3 regions of the Plantactinospora sp. BB1 genome follow, and region 1 is predicted to be linked to each of the others. Evidence: riboswitches for the same ligand, from Rfam matches in the RefSeq annotation. Region 1 holds a riboswitch; each other region holds the start of a gene.
What was found. Region 1 has a riboswitch for cyclic di-AMP ahead of C6W10_RS35550 (hypothetical protein). Riboswitches for the same ligand answer to the same signal wherever they lie in the genome.
Positions count from the first base shown of each region.

Region 2: linked by a shared signal. The riboswitch ahead of C6W10_RS27580 (coiled-coil domain-containing protein) and the one ahead of C6W10_RS35550 (hypothetical protein) in region 1 are both predicted to bind cyclic di-AMP.
Region 3: linked by a shared signal. The riboswitch ahead of C6W10_RS29385 (hypothetical protein) and the one ahead of C6W10_RS35550 (hypothetical protein) in region 1 are both predicted to bind cyclic di-AMP.

Region 1 is NZ_CP028159.1:8,095,743-8,103,170, reverse strand. It holds gene C6W10_RS35565 (hypothetical protein) at 1-383, shown strand, start outside; gene C6W10_RS35560 (TrmH family RNA methyltransferase) at 376-1,431, shown strand; gene C6W10_RS35555 (O-acetyl-ADP-ribose deacetylase) at 1,434-1,949, opposite strand; gene C6W10_RS35550 (hypothetical protein) at 2,046-3,068, opposite strand; cyclic di-AMP (ydaO/yuaA leader) riboswitch at 3,072-3,205, opposite strand; gene C6W10_RS35545 (SDR family oxidoreductase) at 3,461-4,489, opposite strand; gene C6W10_RS35540 (polysaccharide deacetylase family protein) at 4,822-5,556, shown strand; gene C6W10_RS35535 (glycosyltransferase family 2 protein) at 5,676-6,797, opposite strand; gene C6W10_RS35530 (hypothetical protein) at 6,952-7,428, opposite strand, start outside.
Region 2 is NZ_CP028159.1:6,310,086-6,317,513, forward strand. It holds gene C6W10_RS27565 (DM9 repeat-containing protein) at 1-622, opposite strand, end outside; gene C6W10_RS39525 (ABC transporter permease) at 824-3,364, shown strand; gene C6W10_RS27575 (cation diffusion facilitator family transporter) at 3,447-4,361, shown strand; cyclic di-AMP (ydaO/yuaA leader) riboswitch at 4,609-4,736, shown strand; gene C6W10_RS27580 (coiled-coil domain-containing protein) at 4,743-5,846, shown strand; gene C6W10_RS27585 (cellulose-binding domain-containing protein) at 5,921-7,165, opposite strand; gene C6W10_RS27590 (YnfA family protein) at 7,375-7,428, shown strand, end outside.
Region 3 is NZ_CP028159.1:6,731,215-6,738,642, forward strand. It holds gene C6W10_RS29370 (multicopper oxidase family protein) at 1-1,142, shown strand, start outside; gene C6W10_RS29375 (beta-phosphoglucomutase family hydrolase) at 1,253-2,065, shown strand; gene C6W10_RS29380 (glycoside hydrolase family 65 protein) at 2,082-4,457, shown strand; gene C6W10_RS29385 (hypothetical protein) at 4,506-5,534, opposite strand; cyclic di-AMP (ydaO/yuaA leader) riboswitch at 5,538-5,668, opposite strand; gene C6W10_RS29390 (DUF5708 family protein) at 5,941-6,135, shown strand; gene C6W10_RS29395 (cupin domain-containing protein) at 6,209-6,673, opposite strand; gene C6W10_RS29400 (Rrf2 family transcriptional regulator) at 6,784-7,260, shown strand.

The sequences.
Region 1 (7,428 bases):
TCGGCGCCGACCGGTCCGGCCCGCTCCTCGCGGCGCTACTGGTGCCGGGCGTGGTGATCCTCTACGAGCAGCCGCGACCACCCTGGACCGTCCCCGGCCAACTCCTGCCACGGTCCCGGTCCCGACTGGAGCGGGCCGGTGCCCGGGTCGACTCCGCCGCGACGTCGACCAGGATCGACTGGCCCGGTACGACGCTGCGCGACTTCCTGCTCTTCGACGGCCTGCTGCACGAGATCGGCCACCACCTGGTGCAGCACGGCAGCGGCAGGCGGACCGCCCGGGTACGCCGGACCGCCGACCACGAGCGCTACGCCGACGGGTTCGCGGCCCGCTGCCGGGAGCGCTGGACAGCCGCCGCCGCGCCCCGGGTCGCCCGTGGATAGCCCGGCCCGGCTGGTCGGCGACGGTCTGGAGAACCCGGCCAACGCGTACGCGCTGCGGGACGCCGCCGCGATGTTCGGGGTGCCGTGCCTGTTCCGGGACGGCCGGGGACTGGCCGGGCGCTGGTCCGCCGAACGGGCCGGCGGGCCGCTGCACATCATCGACAGCGCCGAACTGCTGGCGGCGGCGTCGACCCCGATCGTCGCCGTCGAGAACGCACCCGGCGCGACCTCCGTCTTCGGTACCGCGCCGCCGGCCGGGCGACCGTCGGTGGTGGTCGGCAACGAACGGCTCGGCGTACGACCGGACGTGCTGCGGGCGGCCACCCGCTGCGTACAGATTCCGATGACGGGTCGCGGGGTGAACACCCTGAACGTCGCCTCGGCGGCGGCGGTGGCCCTGCACTACCTGCTGGCGGCGGCCGGCCGGCGTACCGTCCGGGGCACCCGTCCCGGTTCGCGCCGGCCGGCCGTACTCCTGCTCGGGCCCGGCGACCACGTCGAGGCGGGCAGCACGCTGCGCTCGGCCGCCGCCTTCGGCTGGCAGACGGTGGGACTGGACGACCGGGCGAAGGTGTGGTGGGGCACGCCCCGCCCGGTACGCACCGAGGCCCGGGCCGCCGCCCGCAGCTCCCGCAACCCGCTGAAGGTGGTACCGGTGTCGGCGCAGCCGCCGCTGCCGGCCCGGCGGGTGGTGGTCGCCGGGCTGCACCTCGGCGGTCCGGCGCTGCACCGGGTCGACCTGACCGGCGGCCCGGAAACCCTGCTGGTGATCCCGGACGAGGAGGCGACCGGGCCGGCCGAACAGTGGCGGCGACTCGGCCCGACGGTGGAGTTCGCCCGGCTGGAGCTGCCGGCGGTGAACGTGCCGTACCGGTACCGGCTGGTCGCGGCGATCGTGCTCGCCGAGGTCGCCCGGCAGCTCGGTACCCGTGCTCCCGGCCGCGCCGGCCCGGCACCCCGGCACCGTCCCCGCTACGACAGCGCGCTCGCCCTGGTCGACTCCCCGGATGCCGAACTGGTCAGTCCGGCGGAGCTGGAGTCGTACTGAGGTCAGGCGGGGTCCGCACCGTCGAGGGCCGCCTGGATCAGGCCCCGGGTCTTCTCGTCGAAGGCGACCAGTCGGATCGACTCGACCGCCGACGGAGTGGAGCGGAGCGTCTGCACCGCTATCCGCGCCGCCCGGTCGGCCGGAAACCCGTAGACCCCGGTGGCGATGGCCGGAAAGGCGACGCTGCGCGCGCCCACCTCGTCGGCGACCGCCAGGCAGCGGCGGTAGCAGGAGGCGAGCAGCTCGGCTTCGCCGTACCCGCCGCCCTCCCAGACCGGGCCGACGGTGTGGATGACATGCCGGACCGGCGGGTCGAGGTCGAACGCCGGGGTCGCCACCGCCTCGCCGGCTGGGCAGGGGGCGATCGCCCCGCCCGCCTCGGCGAGCCGCGGACCGGCCGCCCGGTGGATGGCACCGTCCACACCGCCGCCACCCAGCAACGACTCGTTGGCGGCGGTGACGATCGCGTCCACGTGCTCCCGGGTGATGTCGCCCAGCACGACTTCGATGGTGGCCATCCGCCGATGATGCCAGTCGACCGGCGACCTGTCCGCACAACACCACCGCCCCGTCACCTGAGCGGACAGGTGACGGGGCGGTGGCGTTGGCTCGGGCTACAGCATCGAGACGTGCACGTGGTCGGTGTGGTCACTCGGACCGCTGTAGGAACTCCAGCCCTCGTCCGGGAACCAGATCTCCTTGTACCAGATCACGTAGAGGATGCCGAGCCGGTCCGCGTTGCGGATCAGGAACGCGGCCAGGTCGTTGCCGTACTTCATCTGGTCGTCGTTGGCAGCCCGGCTGAACCCGGAGTTGCGCAGCGACCAGTCACAGGCCCGGCCCTTCGGATGCTCGAACGGCCCACCGGGCCGGAAGCAGCCGACGAACCTCTTGAAGCCCGCCCGACGCACCTCGTTGTACATGTGGAGCGTCCGGGCGGTGATGCAGCCGCTGGTGGTCGGGTCCTTCTTGTTGCACGGCAGCCCGGGGAAGCCGTCCGCCATCCCCGGCCCCGGCCGGGCGACCGGCGAGGTGGCCGCCACCAGCCCCTTGTCGGGGCGCGAGTTGCCGCCCACCAGGGCGAGCGCCTTCTTCGCGTCCGACTGCTGCTTCTGGATGATCTTCTCTTGCGCGGCCTGCTTGGCGACCTCCTCGTCGATCGCCTTCTTGGCCGCGCCGACCTCGTTGCGCGCCTCGTTGAGCGCCCGGAGCTTGCTGTTGTTGAACAGGTTCAGCTCGTTGAGCGCCGAGGCCCGCTCGATGAACGAGTTCGACGAGGAGTCGGACGAGTTGTTGCTCAACAGCATCGAGATGGCGCTGAGCTTGCCGCTGCGGTAGGACTCGGCCGCGATCTGGCTCGCCTCCGGCGTGAGCGCCGCCAGCCTGGCCTCCGCCTGCTTCAACTGGTTGCCGAGCTGCTGCTGCCGCCGCTGGGACTTGCTGCGCTCGGCCTTCGCCTCGGCGAGCCGCTTGCCGGCGCTGGCGAGCACGTCTCCGAGCACCGGCGAGTCGGCCTCCTCCTGGGGGGCCGGTTTCGGCGCGGGCGCCGCCGACGCCTCCGACGGGACCACGACCAGAGCTGCGGCGGTGAGCAGTGCCAGGGCAGTCGCCAGCCTTCGGCGTAGGGGTGCCCTCACATGTATCCCTTCCGTCGGCCGCCGACCGGGTTAGCTGACGGGTTCGGGATGGAAGTGGTCCCTACCGCTTGCGCGGATTCACCCCAGGGGTGCGTGGGTCCCCGGCTCGCCGGGTGGCGATTAGGCGGCGATCAGCGCCGGCACCACGCGGTATCCGGCGGCTATGAACGGCAGACAGCATACCCGGTTTCACTTCCGGAATGGCAAGCCCCGTTCGCGGGTAAAAGCGTTGCCGGACAACGACTATCAGTAATCACGGCGCGTCGGACGCATCGAAGGTCATGCTTTGTCCGCCATTATCGACTAGCTGCTGTCGGCTATTTACCAAGCGCGTTATCAACCGCCTGACGTGCGGAAACGTGTCCAGGTTGGTCGGTGGCGTGATTCCCCGGTCACCGTCGGCGCCAGGGCGTTGTGCCGAACAGCACACCGGCCACCGTACCGGCCGAGAGCAGACCCGCTGTCACCGCGCCCCGGTGCTGGGACAGCCAGAGTTGCGGACTCCGTGTCCGGTACGGCGTGTCGAACGAGCCGTGCGCGCCCCGGTCCACCCCGGTGCCGTCGTCGACCGGGTGCCACAGGTTCGCCGGTCGACCCCGCTCGGCCGGCTGCTCCGTCTGCTGGCCGGAGTACCCCGTCCGGGCCAGGTACCGGTCGAGCAGGCCGGGCACCAGCCGGTTGCCGAGGATGGTGCCGACCGTCGAGGCACCGACCCAGTACTCCCGCCGGCCCGGCCGGTCGGCCGCGTGCACGATGGCCCGGGCCGCCAGTTCGGGCTGGTAGATCGGTGGCACCGGCTGGGCGCGGTTGCGCAGCCGGGACAGTACCCAGTCGAACTGCGGGGTGTTCACCGCCGGCAGGTGCACCATGGTGAGCCGGACCGGGCTCCGGTCGTGCAGCAGTTCGCAGCGCAGCGACTCGGTGAAGCCCGCGATGGCGTGCTTCGCGCCGCAGTACGCGGACTGGAGCGGGATCGACCGGTAGGCCAGTGCCGACCCGACCTGCACGATCGTGCCGCTGCCGCGCGCCAGCATCCGGTCGAGGGCGGCCCGGGTGCCGTGGACGTACCCGAGATAGCAGACCTCGGTCACCCGCCGGAACTCCTCCGGTCCGATCTCCTTGAAGGGCGCGAAGACCGAGACGATGGCGTTGTTGACCCAGAGGTCGATGGGCCCGAGTTCGCTGGTCGCCCGCTCCGCCGCCGCCTCCACCTGGCGGTAGTCCGCCACGTCGGTCTCGATCGGCAGCGCCACGCCGCCGGCCGCCCGGACGTCCTCGGCGGCGCCCCGCAGGCCGGTGTCGCCCCGGGCCAGCAGGGCGAGCCGCATCCCCCGGCTGGCCAGCAGCCGTGCCGTTGCCCGGCCCACCCCGGCACTCGCTCCGGTGACCACCGCCACCCGCGCCGCAGGTCGCCGCCGCATCCGCTCCCCCGTCCCGAACCTCCCCGGTCGCCGCGCGCCGGCTACCCGGCCGACGCCCCGACAAACTCCCGGACGCCCTCCGTCGCCGGGCCGCCACGGCACGCCGGGCCGCAACGGCACGTGCGGACGGGGGCTCTGGAGAGGCGGAGAGGCGGAGCCGGGCAGGAGGCGGGCAGTCGGAGTGACCGGCCGGGCCACCCGTCCGGGTGAGGATGAACCCCGGCCGGGCGGGTAACCGCGTCCGCGACGCGGCGGGCGTCGTCGAGGGGTGCGGCGGACGACGGTGCGGCGGGTGACGGTGCGGCGGGCGTCCGCGATGGGTGCGGCGGGTGATGGTGCGGCGGGCGGAGGAACAAGTGCGCGGCGGCGCGGTACCGGCGGCGGCCGTCGGTGCCGCGTTGGCCGTCCAGGTGGTGCCGGCCGTGACGGTACTGCCCCGGGTACGGCTGCGGTTCTTTCCCCGGCTGAGCGGACGCGGCTCGCCGGGGCACGTCGCGCTCACCTTCGACGACGGCCCCGACCCGGCCTCCACCCCGCTCTTCGTCGAGACCCTCGCCGCACACCGGACCCGGGCGACGTTCTTCCTGCTCGGCTCGATGCTGGCCCGCACGCCGGAACTCGGGCTGGATCTCGTCGCCGCCGGGCACGAGGTCGCGGTGCACGGCTGGGCGCACCAGAACCTGCTGCTCCGGGGGCCGCACGCCACCTACCGCGACCTGGCCCGGACCCGGGAACTGATCGGGGCGGTGACCGGACGGGTACCCCGGTTCTTCCGCCCGCCGTACGGGGTGTTCAGCGGCGCCGCCCTGATCGCCGCGCGCCGGCTGGACCTGACCCCGGTGCTCTGGACCTGCTGGGGGCGGGACTGGACCCGGTCGGCGACCCCCTCCTCGGTACTCGACACGCTGCGCGACGGGCTGGCCGGCGGCGGCACCGTGCTGCTGCACGACTCCGACTGCACCTCCGCGCCGGGTGCCTGGCGGGCCAGCCTCGCCGCCCTGCCCCACCTGCTGGAGGAGTGCCTCCGCCGGGGCTGGCGGGTCGGCCCGCTCGGCGAACACGGCTGATCCGGCCGCCCGGCGCCAAGAGCGCGGGGATCAGGCTCAACCAGCGGTTCGCCCGGGGTGTGCCGGTGCCCACTGCCCGGCGGGCTCAGCCCACCCGGTCGGTCAACTCAACCAGTCGGTCAACTCACCCGGTCGGTCAGCTCCCCGGGTACCGCCTCGACCCGGCTGCCGGGCACGGCGGCCACCGGTGCCGACCCGGCGGCGTCGGCCGTCGGCCGCGACCCCAGCGGGTGCCGGACCCGGGTTACCACGCCGACGTGCGCCCGCCGCGCGGCCTGGAGCGCGGCGAAGAGCCCGTACGCTCCGCGACCGACCAGCCGGTGCTTGAGCCCGACGGCGCCGCCCGGCGGCTGGTAGCCGGCGGGTGGCAGGTGCGCCCGGTACCGGGTGACGATCTCGGCGAAGAACTCGCGGCGGCGCGCGGGCGGCACCCGTCGGGGATGGCCGAGCACCTGCAAGAGGTGCCAGATCATCCGCTGGAAGATCAGGTGACGCAGTTCGGCCGGCACCGCCGGGTCCGCGTCCAGCCCGGACAGCACCCGGTCCCAGTGCGCGAAGACCTCGAAGTGCCGGTCGCTGACCGTCGCGGTGATCGCACCCTCGGGACGCTGCCGGTACGCGTAACAGCAGCGGTCCAGCAGGGCGATCCGCTGCGCGGCGAGCATCAGCGGAAAGCTGAACGAGACGTCCTCGTACCAGCCGGGTCCGAAGGTCAGGCCGAGGTCGAGGAGGAACCGGCGCCGGATCACCTTGTTGCAGGTGATGTGCAGCACCGACAGCAGGGCCGGCCGCTGCCGGAGGGTGAAGGTATCCGGCCCCGGGCCTCCGGCACCGACCTGGGAGAGCGACAGGTGCCGGGTCCCGCCGTTCGGGTAGTACCGGGTGTACGCGGTGACCAGCAGGTCGGGCCGGGTCCGGGTCAACCGCTCGGCGACGGCGGTGAGGCTCCCCTCGGGCAGCCAGTCGTCGCCGTCGACGAACCACACGTACTCGCCGGTGGCCCGGGACAGGCCGGTGTTGCGGGCCGCCCCGAGCCCCTGGTTGCGGTCGAGGGTGACCACCACCAGCCGGGAGTCGCGTTCGGCGTACCGGGCCAGGATCGCCCCGCTGCCGTCGCGGGATCCGTCGTCCACCGCCACCAGTTCGAGGTCGCGGAAGGACGTGTCGAGGATGGAGTCCAGGCAGTCGGCCAGGTACGCCCGCACCTGGTAGACCGGGACTATCACGCTGAGCAGGGTCACCGTGGAAACCTCCGGGGGAGGACGGAGACCGAATAGTAGCGCCGAGTAATCGGGCGCCACGCGTTCAGTAACTAGCGAGTGACCAAATTGTGATTTGTCACTTCGATCAACACCTGTCCGGATCTACCGGTCAACCGGTTCGCGTACCGGAGGGTCAGAGCCCCGCCACCCAGTTCCACAGGTCGACCACCCACTCGGTCTGGCGCAGGTACGCCACCCCGACCCCGGCCAGGAAGATCCCGGTGACCAGGTGCGCGCCCCGGGCACTACGGCGGATCTTGCCGAGCTGACGCTCCCAGACGACCCGGCCGACGAGCCGGGCCAGCGCGAAGAGGCCGACCGCGACGAAGAGGGTCAGCACGAAGGTGACCACCGGACTGGTCAGGTCACCCCGGGCCGAGATCGCCCAGATCCCCCAGCAGACGAAGGCGAAGAGGCCGCCCAGCATGCTCCAGTGCCGCCCGATGCGCAGCTGCCGCCAGTGGTAGCCCGGCGGAAGCTGCTCCCGCTCCTGCTCCACCACCGGCCACCCCGTACCGGTCGGCTCGTGCGGCGCCTCCGGCTCGGTACGCGGCCGAGGCACCCCGACCTGCGCCACACCCCGCCGGAAGCCCTCGGGACCCGGCGGCAT
Region 2 (7,428 bases), 1.8 Mb from region 1:
CGAACTCCAGCTCGACCGACCCGCCGGCGCCGATGGCCAGGTGGTCGCCGGCAGCCGCGGACCGGTCGACGCCGGTGATCGTGACGTTCCCGATGCGTGGCGGCTCGGTGCCGAAGTCGGCGTAGGTGGGTGCCATCTGGATCCCGGCACGCCCCGGGGCCACCGGCGGAGGAGACGACGGGCGCAGCAGTACCTCGTACGAGAAGGCGGTGTGCTCGCCGTCGCCGTATCCGACGTTCGCGGCGCCGAATGCGGGCCGCACCTTGCCGATGTGCAGTGCACCGAGCGCGACCGCCGCGCGGACGACGTAGAGCGGTTCGCCGTTGCTCTCCCGGCCCGCCGGCAGCGCATCCCCGGGCACCGCGCCGCCGGACGCGATACCCCAGACGCCGCGATCCATCAGCACCTCGTACTCGTCGACGCTGACCTCTCCACCGCCCCAGGCCGCCTGGGCCGCGCCGAAGCCGGGGCGGACCTTGCCTGGGTGCACGCCGCCGTTCATCCGGACTCGGCACGCCCACAGTGGCTCGCCGTCCGCCTCGTAGCCGTGCGGTACCGCGCCAGGTGGGATCCGGCCGCCGCGGGCGGTCTCCCAGCGATACCCATCGGCCGAAATATCCATTCCGTGAGGATAGATCAACAGGTTCGGGAATCGCGGACCACCGATGGCTGGCGAGTTCGTCGGCGGGCCGCCGACGGCGCGGCGGCGCCGTGCTGCGGGGCGGCGGCGGGCCTGTCCACATCGCGACAGCTCGGCGGCGCGGCGCTCGGCCTCCGGCGACACTGGTCCGATGCGCCCCGTCGAACCGGTGCACCCCGGCGGATGAACCGGCCGCTGCTCCGGCTCGCCCTGGCCGGGCTGCGCGCGCACGCCGTACGGGTGGTGCTGACCGGGTTCGCGGTGGTGGTGGCGGTCGGCTTTCTCGCCGGCACGCTGGTGTACGGCGACACCGCCCGGGCAGCGTTCTACACCGACCTGGCCCGGTCGGCCCGGAACGTGGACGTGCTGGTCGAGCCGGAGCACGGGCTGCTCACCCCGGCGACGGTGCAGCGGGTCCGGGCCGTCGACGGGGTGGCGGCGGCGGACGGCCGGGTGGTCGCCTGGCTGGGCGTACTCGACCGGAACGGCAAGCTGATCACCAGTCAGGACCACATCGGGTACGCCCTCTCGGTGCCGGGTGATGCCGCGCTCGCCCCGTACGACGTGGCCGCCGGCCGGCTACCGCAGACCGCTGGCGAGGTCGCCCTGGACCGGGCCACGGTGGCCGGCGCCGGTTTCGCCCTCGACGGGCCGGTGACGGTGCTGGACCAGGCCGGCACGACGCACCGGCTGCGCCTGGTCGGTGTGCTGGACCTCGGGGTGAACCGGCTCTTCGGCGGCTCGGCCGTCGCCGCGCTGACCTCGGCCGACCTCGGCACGCTGACCGGTACCACCGACTACGCCCAGGTGGTGGTCCGGGCCGGCGACGGCACCGACCCGGCCCGGCTGCGGGAGCGGGTCGCCGAGGCGGCCGGCCCCGGCACCCGGACGCTGACCGGGGAGGCGCTGCGGGACCGGCTCGCCCGGCAGGCGGCGAAGTACGTCGACGGCTTCCTCGCCGTACTGCTCGGCTTCGGCCTGGTCTCGCTCACCGTCTCGGCGTTCGTCATCTACAACACCTTCGCCATGCTCGGCGCGCAGCGGGTCCGGGAGGTGAGCCTGCTGCGCTGTGTCGGCGCCTCCCGGGCGCAGGTGCGCGGCGCCGTACTGCTGGAGGCCGGCATCCTCGGCCTGCTCGCCTCGGTCGGCGGGCTGCTGGCCAGCCTGCTCGTCGGGTACGGGCTGATCCGGGGACGGGAGCTGGTCGCCTCCGACATCCCGCTGCACGCCCCGGTGGTGCGCTGGCCGACCGTGCTGGTGGCGCTCGGCTTCGGCACCCTGGTCACGGTGCTGGCCGCGCTGGTGCCGGCGGTGGAGGCGAGCCGGGTGCCGCCGCTGGCCGCGCTCCGGTCCCGGGACGCGGTCGAGGCCGGCGCTGGCCGGCGCCGCCGTACCCGGGTCGCGGTCGCGCTCGGGCTGGCCGGGACCGGCGGGCTGGCCGTACTCGTCGGGTTGCCGCTGGCCTTTCCCGGGCTGCCGCTGGTGCTCGGCGGCGGGATGGTCGCCTTCCTCGGCGCGGTGGTGGCGGCTCCGCTGCTGGTGCCCCGGGCGGTCCGGCTGGTCGGCTGGCTGCCGGCCCGGCTCTTCGGCCCGGTGGTACGGCTGGCCGTGGCGAACGCCCGACGCAATCCCCGGCGAGCGGCGGCGACCTGCACCGCCCTGACCATCGGGGTGGCCCTGATGGCGATGTTCAGCGTGCTGCTGGCTACCGCTCGGGAGCAGGCCGGACGCGAGCTGTCCGAGAACTTTCCGGTCGACTTCGTGCTGGACCGGGTCCGCACCGACGGCTCGCCGACGGCGGTACGCGGCCCGCTGCCGCCGGGGCTGGCACAGCGGCTCCGCCCCGATCCGGCGTTCGGCACCGTCGCCGAGGTACGCCTGGCCGACTCGCCGCTGGACGACCGGATCCGGATCTGGACCGTACCGCCCGAGCGGCTGCACGGGCCGATCCGTCCGGAGGTGACCGCCGGCAGCCTGGCCGGGCTGGCCCCGGGGACGGTGGCGGTGAGCCGGCAACTCGCCGCCGACCGGGGCGTCGGGGTCGGCGACCGGATCGCCCTCGGGCTCGGCCCGCCGGGGCCGCTGACCGTGGTGGCGGTCTACGACGACAGTCCGGTCGACGGTGCGGCCCTGGTCTCCTGGGCGTCGTTCGTCGGCGCGTACGGCCCCGGGGAGCCGGACCGGCTCCTGGTCGACCTCGCCCCGGGGGTGTCGACGGCGGCGGGCCGGCAGGCGCTGGACGCGGCCCTGGCCGACCAGCCGGCGGTCCGGGTACGCGGTCTCGCCGACCAGGCCGACGCGCTCGCCCGTACCCTCGACGAACTGTTGGGGATCTTCGCCGCCCTGCTCGGCATGTCGGTGCTGATCGCGGTGCTGGGCATCGGCAACACGCTCGCGCTCTCGGTCGTCGAACGCCGCCGCGAGTCGGCGACGATCCGGGCGCTGGGCCTGTCCCGCCGGCAACTGGCGACCATGCTGCTGACCGAGGCGGCGCTCGCCGGCACGGTCGGGGCACTGGCCGGGATCACTCTCGGAGTCGGTCTCGGCTGGACGGCGGCGATGGGCCTGATCAGCAGCTACGGGCACGGGCTGCCGGCCGTACCCGTCGGGCAGCTCGCCCTCTGCGCCGCGCTGGCCGCCTCGGCGGCGGTGCTGGCCAGCCTGCCGCCGGCCCGGCGGGCCGCCCGGGCGCCGATCGCCGCCACCCTCGGCGACGAGGGATAGCGGTCCGGTCGTTTACCGGATGGGACGACCTCACCGGCCGGCAGTATCGACGGCGGGGGCGACCGGGACGGAAGGAGGCGTGTTGGGGGCCGGGCACGACCACGGGGAGCGGTTGACCTGGGCGGCGGAACGGCACCGGGGACGGCTCTGGGCCGCCTTCGGGCTGCTCGCCGTCCTGATGGTGGTCGAGACGGTCGCCGCGCTGGTCACCGGCTCGCTGGCGCTGCTCTCCGACGCCGGGCACATGTTCACCGACGTGCTCGGGATCGGGATGGCGCTGGCCGCGATCACGGCGGCCCGGCGGGCGGTCGGTGACCCGCAGCGTACCTTCGGCCTCTACCGCCTGGAGGTGCTGGCCGCGCTGGCCAACGCGGTACTGCTGTTCGGGGTGGCGCTCTACGTGCTGGTCGAGGCGGTACGCCGGTTCGACGACCCGCCCCGGGTGGCGGCCGGCCCGATGCTGGTGGTGGCCACGCTCGGCCTGCTGGCCAACGTCGCCGCCTTCGGCCTGCTCCGGGCCGGTGCGCGGGAGAGCATCAACCTGCGCGGCGCCTATCTGGAGGTGCTCGGGGACCTGCTCAACTCGGTGGGGGTGATCGTCGCCGCCGTGGTGATCATCCTGACCGGCTGGCGCTGGGCGGATCCGATCGTGGCGCTGGCGGTCGGGCTCTTCATCCTGCCCCGCACCTGGCGGCTCGGCCGCAGCGCCGTACGGATCCTGGTGCAGGCCGCGCCCGAGCACCTCGACGTGGCGGCCGTACGGACCCGGCTGGCCGGGGTGCCCGGCGTCTGCGACGTACACGACCTGCACGTCTGGACCCTCACCTCCGGGATGGAGGTGGCCTCGGCGCACCTGAGGCTGGACCGCGACGCGGAGGTCGGTACCGTACTCGCCGCGGCCCGGTCGGCACTGCGCGAGGACTTCCACATTTCGCACGCCACGCTCCAGGTCGAGCCGAACACCGCGCCCGGGGGCTGCGGTCCCACCGACTGGTGACCGGCAGCCACGTCGCGTCACGCATGGTCAGCCCGAGACGCCGCTCTCCCGGGTCCGTCGGCCGTCAAGACTCACCGATAGTTAGCGGCATCTTAAGTTTCCGGCGGGCGCTGGACATCTTTGTCCGGATACATCCGCCCAACTGGGAAAATCGCGAATCTAGCTCCGGCAACGCCACGTATCCCCGGACGGCGACTGCCGGTAAGCTCGGCTCCGGTCTCCGCCGGGCGGCGCCCTCCGGCGCCTGCGGGGACCGTCGCCTAATCGCACGCGCGAGCCGGGGAACCACGTACCAGGGGTGTATCCGCGCCAGCGGTAGGGATCTTCCGTCCCGAACCCGTCAGCTAACCCGGTCGGCGGCTGACGGAAGGACATTGTCATATGCCGTTCCTGGCACCCACCCGACACGCTCCGGCGTCCGCGCGGAGCGCCACGAGACCGTACCGGAAGGCCGCGACCACCGCGGCCCTCGCCCTGGGCATGGTCCTCGCGGCACTCGGCGGCGCACCCGCGCACGCGGCACCGGAGTACGCGACCCCCGGGGCGCTGGCCGCGGCACCCGGCGGCGACGACATCGACGGAGGCACGGACAGCCTGCGCGAGCAGCTCCAGGCCGCCAGCAAGGGCTATCTGACCGCCAAGACCAAGTTGGACAACTCCGTCAAGCGGCAGAAGGAACTGAACCAGCAGCTCGCCACGCTGCGTACCGAGGTGACGACCCGGAGCGAACGGGTCGCCGAGATGGCCGGCATGGCGTACCGGACCGGTCGGCTCGGACAGGTCTCCGCGCTGCTCAACAGCGGATCTCCGACCAGCCTGGTGGACCGGGCCGCCGCACTCGACACGATCTCGGCGAACGAGAGCCGGGAACTGCGCGGGCTGCGGGAGAGCCTGGACAAGGAGACCCAGGCCAAGGCGGCGCTCGACAAGGAGATCGGCGAGCAGCGCAAGCAGCTCGAGGTGATGGAGACCCGCAAGAAGCAGGCCGAACGGGCGCTGGCGGCGGCGAACAACAGCGGCGGCGCCGGCTCGGGAGTCAGCGGCAGCGGGGGCGGGTCGGCCCGACCGGCACCCCGCAACGCCGACGGCTCCTTCCCCGACGAGTCGTGCAGTCTCGACGACCCGACCACCGACGGCTGCATCACCGCGCGCACCCTGCACGCGTTGAAGCAGGCCCAGGCGGCCGGCTTCACCCGGTTCGTCTCCTGCTTCCGCAGCGGAGGCAGTGGCGAGCACCCGAAGGGTCAGGCCTGCGACTTCGCCGCCCAGAAGAACGGGTTCGGCGGAGTGGCGACCGGCGGCGACCGGACGTACGGCAACAACCTGGCGGCATACTTCGTGCGGAACGCCGATCGACTGGGCGTGCTGTACGTGATCTGGTTCAAGCAGATCTGGCTGCCGAGCAGCGGTTGGAAGACGTACAACGGGGGCAACGGTGACCCGTCCAGCGACCACACCAACCACGTACACCTGTCGATGAACTGATCCACCGCGCCGCGCACCATCGCGAACCGCCGGCACCGCCCGCCACCCCTGGGCAGTGCCGGCGGTTCTCGCTCTCAGCAGCCGATCCGGGTCGAGCCGAGCGCCACGTCGTCGAACCAGAGCGTGTTCGCGCCCTCGCCGTAGCTCTCCCAGCCCAGCCGCAGGTCGGTCAGGTTGGGCCGCCAGTTGGCCCGGTTGTACCACTGCCCGTCGACGTCGTGCGTGGGCGTACCGTCGGCGGTCAGCCCGGTCACCGCGGTCCCGTTGACCCAGGTGGAGAGCCGGCCCTGCGCGCCGTCCACCATGAACTCCAGGCAGGTCCACTGGTTGACCGGCAGCGGCGCGCTGAGCGCGACGCCGTTCGGGCTCTGCTCCGGCAGGGTCGCGTCGTCCGACGCACGGTTCCATTGCAGGGCCCGGTTCTGCCCGCCCATCCGCAGGTCACGGTTGCCGTCGGCGGCGTCCCGCATGGCCAGGAAGGTCACGTGCGAGGTCGGCAGCGCGGTGGTGTGCCGGACCCAGAGCCGGGCGTAGCGCACCGCCCCGACGCTGCTCAGATCCCGGGTGGAGCCGACGAAGACGTGGTTGCAGTAGCCGACGGCGCCGTTGATGCGTACCGACCGGGTGCCCTGGTGTGCGACCGAGGTGTCGATGCTGGCGGTGCCGCTGCCGGAGCAGTCCGGGTAGCTGACGCTCCAGTCGCCGGAGGGTGCCGTGCCGGTCTGGTTCTCGAAGCCGTCGCAGAGCACCGCGCCACCGCAGCCGCCGCTCGGCGGTGGGGTGGTCGGCGGCCGGGTCGGCGGCGGCGTCAGCGTCGGCGGGACGCTGGTCGGCGGGGTCGTCGGCGGCCTGGTCGTCGGTGGTGCCGTGCTGGGCGGGGTGGTCGGCTCGGCGCCGTTGCACGGTTCGCCGTTGAGGGTGAATCCGGTCGGTGCCGCCGAACTGGCGGCGTAGCTGCCCTGGACGCCGAACTCGGCGGAGCCGCCGGCCGGCAGCGACCCGTTCCAGGCCACGTTCCGGGCGGTGACGGTCGCGCCGGACTGGCTGACCTCGGCGTTCCAACTGCTGGTGATCCGCTGGTCACCACCGTAGGTCCAGGTCACCGTCCACCCGTTGACCGCGGTGTCCCCGGCGGTCACCCGGACGGCGGCGGTGAAGCCTCCGGTCCACTGGTTGGCGGTGTAGTCGACGAGGCAGCCGGCGGCGGCCTGCGCGGTCGGCGTCAGACCGGTGCCGAGTACGGCGACGCTGCTCGCGGCGATCGCGGTCACCGTGGCCAGGGCCAGGGAGACACGACGGTACGGTGCGGAGATCCGCATGGGAGTTCCTCTCGGACGACTGCCGGCCCGTCGCCGCCCCTGGCGCGTGCCGGCAGTGCTGTTACGACAACGAGTGACCGACTCCCGAGATCACCTGTCCAGCACGACACCGGCCAGCCCGTACCGGTCGCGTGGTGGCGCCGACCAAGCTTAGAGACAGCCATCGATGCAAGCAACCGAGGCAACCGCCGGCCAGCGACAATGGCGGGATGACGATCGCCCGCTCGCTGCTGCTGTTCCTGCTCGCCGCCGTCGCCGAGATC
Region 3 (7,428 bases), 1.4 Mb from region 1:
CGGCGATGGACGGCGGTCCGCACCAGATGGTCCGGCCCGGCGCGACCTGGTCGCCGCAGTGGAAGATCGACCAGCCCGCCGCCACGCTCTGGTACCACCCACACCCGCACGGCGAGACCGCCGAGCACGTCTACCGGGGACTCGCCGGGATGTTCATCCTGGACGACGAGCCGTCGGCCGCGCTGGCGCTGCCCCAGCGGTACGGCGTCGACGACATCCCACTGATCGTGCAGGACCGCCAGTTCCACTCCGACGGGCGGTTCGACGAGAGCCGCTCCAGCCTCGGCGGCGTCGGCATCCTCGGCGACACGATCCTGGTCAACGGCACCGTCGGGCCGTACCTGGACGTCACCACCGAACGGGTCCGGCTGCGGCTGCTCAACGGCTCCAACGCCCGCACGTACGACTTCGGATTCGCCGACGACCGGGCCTTCGCCCTGATCGGCACCGACGGCGGCCTGCTGGAACGTCCGCACCGGACCGGCCGGATCCGGCTCTCGCCCGGCGAGCGGGCCGAGATCGTGGTGGCGGTGCGGCCGGCAGAGCGGGTGGTGCTGCGCAGCTACCCGCCGGACCAGGGCGTCGAGTTCCTCGGCGGCCGCTTCACCGGCGGCGACGACACCTTCGACGTACTCGAACTGCGGGCCGCCGGAAACCTCGCGGCGTCACCGGAGGTGCCGGACCGGCTGGTACCGGTCGACCGGCTCGACCCGGCCTCGGCCGCGCAGACCCGGCGGTTCCGGCTGAACGGACGCCAGATCAACAACCGGCCCATGGACATGGGGCGGATCGACTTCGCGGTCACCCGGGACACCACCGAGATCTGGGAGATCGAGAAGCAGGACGCCACCCCGCACAGCTTCCACGTGCACGACGTGCAGTTCCAGGTGCTCTCGGTGGACGGCCGGGAACCGCCGCCGGAACTGGCCGGCTGGAAGGACACCGTACTGCTCACCGCCGGCGACTCGATCCGGATCATCGCCCGGTTCGCCGACTACACCGACCCGAACATGCCGTACATGTTCCACTGTCACCTCCTCGACCACGAGGACCTCGGAATGATGGGGCAGTTCGTGGTGGTCGAGCCGGGCCAGCGACCGGGCCGGCCACCCGGCGGGCACGGGCACGCCCAGCACCGGTGACCGACTGGGCTCCCCCGGCGGCACGGTCGCCGGGGGAGCCCCGGGGGCGCATCGGCGTGGCCGAACCCGAAACCCTGCCGCGCGATGCCTTCCCGGTTAGGTTGTTAGGCGTGTTGGGCCTACCCGCGCACGTGACCGCCTGCCTCTTCGACCTCGACGGTGTGCTGACCCAGACCGCCCGGGTGCACAACGCCGCCTGGGCGGAAACCTTCGACGACTTCCTCCGGCGGCGTGCCGCGGCCACCGGCGAACCGTTCCGGCCGTACGACCCCGGGGACGACTACAACCGGTACGTCGACGGCCGCCCCCGGGCCGACGGGGTGCGTACCTTCCTCGCCTCCCGGAACATCACCCTGCCGGAGGGCGATCCGGACGACCCGCCGACCCTGGACACCGTCAACGGGGTCGGCAACCGCAAGAACGTCATCCTGCTACAGCGGATCCACGCCGACGGCGTGCTGCCGTACCAGGGATCGGTGGACTACCTGCACGCCGCGCGGGCGGCCGGGCTGCGCCGGGCCGTCGTCTCGGCCAGTGCCAACGCCGCCGACGTGGTCGCGGCGGCCGGCCTCGAACCGCTGATCGAGGCCCGGGTGGACGGTGTCGTCGCCCGGCGGCGCGGGCTGCGCGGCAAGCCCCATCCGGACACCTTCCTGGCCGGCGCCGAACTGCTCGGGGTCCGCCCCGACCAGGCCGTGGTCTTCGAGGACGCGCTGGCCGGGGTGGCGGCGGGCCGGGCCGGCAACTTCGGCTACGTGGTCGGGGTCGACCGGGTGGGCCAGGCCGACGCGTTACGCGCACACGGCGCCGACATCGTGGTGCGCGACCTCTCCGAACTACTCGGCGGGGCGGGCGGCGACCCGACGGCGAGCGGTCGGGGTGGTGCCGGAACGGCGCAGGCCGGGCCGGAGGTGGTCCGGTGACTGCGAGGAGGCGCCGATGATCCGGGAACGGGCCTATCCCGTCGAGCCGTGGCACGTCCGGGAGACCCGGCTCGACCTGGACGTACTCGCCCAGTCCGAGTCGGTGTTCGCACTCTCGAACGGGCACATCGGGCTGCGCGGCAACCTGGACGAGGGCGAGCCGCACGGCCTGCCGGGGACGTACCTGAACTCCTTCTACGAGCTGCGGCCGCTGCCGTACGCGGAGGCGGGTTACGGCTTCCCCGAGTCGGGCCAGACGATCGTCAACGTCACCAACGGCAAGCCGATCCGGCTGCTCGTCGACGACGAGCCCTTCGACGTCCGGTACGGCGAACTGCTCAGCCACGAGCGGGTGCTCGACCTGCGCGCCGGCACCCTGCAACGGTCGGTCGAGTGGCGCTCCCCGGCCGGGCGTACGGTGCGGATCTGCTCGACCCGGCTGGTCTCGTTCACCCAGCGCTCCATCGCGGCGATCGAATACCGGGTGGAGCCGGTCGACGGGCCGATGCGGCTGATCGTCCAGTCGGAACTGGTCGCCAACGAGCAGCTTCCGGCGCAGAGCCGGGACCCCCGGGTGGCGGCGGTGCTGGAGTCGCCGTTGCAGTCCGAGGAGCAGTTGGTGCACAGCGACGGTGCGCTGCTGATCCACCGCACCAAGGCGAGCGGGCTGCGGGTGGCCGTCTCGATGAGCCACGAGGTGCACGGGCCGGAACGCAAGCTCGTCGGCACCGAGGCGTACGAGGACTGGGCCCGGACCACCGTCACCTCGGTGATCAAGCCGGGTGAGCAGCTCCGGATCGTCAAGTTCGTCGCGTACGGCTGGTCGAGCCGCCGGTCCCGCCCGGCGCTGCGTGACCAGGTGGCGGCGGCGCTGGCCGGCGCGAAGTTCTCCGGCTGGGACGGGCTCTGCACCGAGCAGCGCAGCTATCTCGACACCTTCTGGGACGACTCCGACGTGCGGGTCGAGGGCGACCCGGAGGTGCAGCAGGCGGTCCGGTTCGGACTCTTCCACGTGCTACAGGCGGGCGCCCGGGCCGAGCTGCGGCCGATCGCGGCGAAGGGCCTGACCGGGCCGGGCTACGACGGGCACGCGTTCTGGGACACCGAGACCTTCGTACTCCCGGTGCTGACCTACACGCTGCCGTCGGCGGTCGCCTCCGCGCTGCGCTGGCGGCACTCCACCCTGCACCTGGCGCAGGAACGGGCCCGGACGCTGGGCCTGCGCGGCGCCGCCTTCCCGTGGCGGACCATCCGGGGCCAGGAGACCTCGGCGTACTGGCCGGCCGGGACCGCCGGGTTCCACATCGCGGCCGACATCGCCGACGCGGTACGCCGGTACGTGCAGGCGACCGACGACGAGCAGTTCGAACGCGAGGTCGGGCTGGAACTGCTGGTGGAGACCGCGCGACTCTGGCGCTCGCTGGGGCACCACGACCGGCACGGCCGGTTCCACCTGGACGGGGTGACCGGGCCGGACGAGTACACGGCGGTGAAGAGCGACAACGTCTACACCAACCTGATGGCCCAGCGGAACCTGCTGGCCGCCGCCGACGCCGCCGCCCGGCACGGCGAGGAGGCATGGAAGCTCGGCGTCGACGACGAGGAGACCGCCGCCTGGCGGGACGCCGCGCACGACATGCACGTCCCGTACGACCCGGAGCTGGGCGTGCACCCGCAGGTGGAGGGCTTCACCCGCTTCCAGGAGTGGGACTTCGCGAGCACCCCGCCGGAGCAGTACCCGCTGCTGCTCAACTACCCCTACTTCGACCTGTACCGCAAACAGGTGATCAAGCAGGCCGACCTGGTACTGGCGATGCACTGGCGCGGCGACGCGTTCAGCGACGAGGAGAAGGCGGCGAACTTCGCCTACTACGAGCGGCGTACGGTCCGCGACTCGTCGTTGTCGGCCTGCACCCAGGCGGTGCTGGCGGCCGAGACCGGGCACCTGGAACTCGCGCACGACTATCTGGGCGAGGCGGCCCTGATGGACCTGCACGACCTCAACCAGAACACCCGGGACGGCGTGCACGTCGCCTCCCTGGCCGGGGCGTGGATCGCCCTGGTGGCCGGGTTCGGCGGGATGCGCGACCACACCGCGACACTCTCCTTCGCACCCCGGCTGCCGAGCCGGATCGACCGGCTGGAGTTCTCGCTCCGCTACCGGGGCGTGCACCTGCGGGTGGACGTCCGGCCGCGCGAGGCGACGTACGAGCTGCGCGACGGCGAGCCGGACGACGCCCTCGAACTGCTGCACCACGGGGAGAAGGTCCGGATCACCTGCCTGGAGCCGGTGACCCGGCCGATCCCGCCGGCCCGCCCGACGGGTCCGCAGCCCGCCCAACCGGCCGGCCGCGCCCCGGTCCGACGTACCCCGGAGAGCGAACCGACTTGACCCTCCCGTCCCGGCGGTCCGCTCGGCCGGGGGTGTTCCCCCCGGCCGTCAGACCAGCGACAGGTGTACGTGGTTGGTGTGGTCGCTGGACGGGTCGCCGTGTGCGCCGCCGTACGACTTCCAGCCGATCGTCGGCAACCAGATCTGCCGATACCAGATCACGTACAACACCCCGATCCGGTCGGCGTTGCGGACGAAGAACGCGGCGAGGTTGTTGCCGTACGTCCGGTCGGCGCCGGTGGCGGCACCTCGGAAGCCACCCGCCTCGGCGGAGAAGTCGCAGGCCCGCCCCTTCGGATGCTCGTACGGGCCGCCGGAGCGGTAGCAGCCGGTGAAGCGGCCGAAGCCGGCCCGGCGTGCCTCGGTGTAGGCGTGCAGGGTGCGTGGTGTGACGCAGCCCGTGGTGGTCGGGTCGGGCTGGCTGCACGACTGTGGTGGCCAGGAGCCGTCGGCGGCGCGTGGCGCGGGTCGGGCCACCGGCGAACTCGCGTTGACGAAGCCCCCGGTGGAGGCGCCGCCGACCTGGGCCAGCGCCCGCTCGGCGGCCTGCTTCTGCCGCAGCATGATGGCGAGTTGGCGGCGCTCCTCGACCACCTCGGCGTCGAGCGCCTGCTTCGCCCGCGCGGCCCGCTCCCGGGCCTGGCCGAGTGCGCGCAGTACGTCGTTGTCCCGCAGCGCCACCGCCTCCAGGCCACGGGCGCGCTCCAGGAGTTCGTCGGCCGAGCCGCTGTGCAGCAGTACCAACACCGGGCCGATCCGGCCGGTCTGGTACGCCGTCCGGGCCACCTGCTCCACCCGGGGCCGCAACTGCGCGATGCGTTCCTCGACCCGGCGTAGCTCGGCGACGATCTTCGCCTGTCGAGCTTTCGCGTTGGCCAGCGCGTTTCTGGCCTGTAGGTAACCTCGGCCGGTCGATTCGAGCACGTCCCGTAGGAGCGGGGTGTCGCCTTCGTCGCCGAGGACGGCGGGGCTGTTCGCCTCCGCCACGCCGGGCCGGAGTGCTGCCCCGGCGAGCGCGCCGAACGTGGCGAGCAGGGCCAGGGCCAGCGGAAGCCGCCGACGTGTGGATCCCGTCATGCATGTCCCTCCGTCGCCCGCCTACCGAGTTAGCTGACGGGTTCGGGACGGAACAAGTCCCTACCGCGGTTGCGGACTCACCCCACCTACCTGGGTCCCCGGCTCACCCGAAAGTGATTCGGCGGCGGTCACGCCGGCGCGGAGGGGTGCGCCACCGGGCGAAACCGGGGTCAGCCTACCTGATCAACTGGGTCGAACAGGTGGATTTCGGAGTGATCCGCCGTGGAAATTGCTTCATGGGCGACGTGCCGGTCGAGGCGCCGGGCAGCTCTCGGAGGCGGGGGCCGGTGTGGTGTCGGTCGAAGGATGTAGTCCGGTTTCCTCAACCGGCAGGAGGCTGGGGATAGCGGGCCTGACTAGGCTTTTCGAAGATCCTCCCGCCCCTCTTCTCCAGCAGGGATCCTCGATGTCCTCAGCCCGTAAGACGCTGCTCACCGGCCTGGCCACCTTTGTGGTGGGACTGGCGCTCCGGCTGTTCGGACCGGACGAGCATGTCGTCATCTTCACGCCCACCAAGCTCGGCGTGGTGCTGATGGTCGTTGGAGGCTTGGAGAGCCTGTACGGGGTCTACAAGATCAGGCGGGACCGCCTGGTCGAGTAGCCACCCGACACCGGGCCGGGTGGCCATCCTCGGCCGCCCGACCCGATTCCACCGCTGTCACCTCAGGTCGTGGTCAGCCGCGTGCCGTCCACACCGGGCTCTCCACGTAGTGGTTGTCGTAGCGGTCCTGGGTCTGGCCGACCTCCTGCCAGGTGGCCTCGCCCTGGTGCACCCGGTCGAGGAGCCGGTAGTAGTCGAACCGGGGCTTGCCGGGGGTGAGCACGACGAGGAAGTCGGCGTCCTGGCCGTCGGCGGGGGCGAAGGCGTGCGGGGTGTGCGGCGGAACGAAGAGCGTGTCTCCCTTGTGCAGGGTGTGCAGTTCGTCGCCGACGAGCATTTCGAGGGCGCCGTCGAGCACGAAGAACAGCTCGCCGGAGCGGGTGTGCAGGTGTGGCGGGGCGCCGTCGGTGCCGCTCTTGAGCAGGGTGCGGTTGCTGGTCAGGGTGCCGCCGGTGTGCTCGGGGTCGAGTAGCAGCGTGATCACGCTGGCCGGGTCGCTCTCCAGAACCTCGGCTTCGGCTGCGCGTACCAGGGTCATTGTCGGCTCCTTCGTTGCTTCGCTGATTCCTAGACACTAGATATCCAGAATCGGCGGCGCTAGTGATCATGGCGGGCGTCACAGTTTCTGGACGTGTAAAGTCCAGGATTATGCGGACGAGCCAGGGCGTCGAATGGGCCCTCCACACGTGCCTCAACCTGAGCTGGCTGGACGACCCGGTGCCGACCGGTACCCTCGCGGCGTTCTACGAGCTGCCGCCGGCCTACCTGAACAAGCAGCTCCAAGCCCTGGTCCGGGCCGGGATCCTGACCTCGACCTCGGGACCGCGCGGAGGCTTCCGGCTGGCCCGGGCCCCGGAGGCGGTCTCCCTACTGGACATCGTCGCCGCGATCGAGGGCCCGGAGGAGCTGTTCCGGTGCGACCAGATCCTCAGCAAGGGGCCGGGGGAGCATGCCGGCGTCGACTACCGACAGTCCTGCGCGTTCGCCCAGGCGATGCGTGGCGCGGAGCTGGCCTGGCGACGGGAGTTGGCCGGCAGGACCGTGGCCGACGTCCGGGCCGACGTCGAGCACGGGCACCCCGAGGCCCCGGCCAACACTCGGGCCAGGATCGCGGAACTGCGCTAGCGGCAATCCCACGTCGGCCGTCGTGGCGATCATCTCTGAGCCGGCGATCTCACGTCGGGTTGGGTGCGGGGGTGGAACATTCGCGGAGGAGACTGTCGAGCTGCCCCGCTTGTGCGCCCACCCTCCCGGGCTGTCCGAAGCCCGGTCCCGCCCGCCGGTCGACCCGAA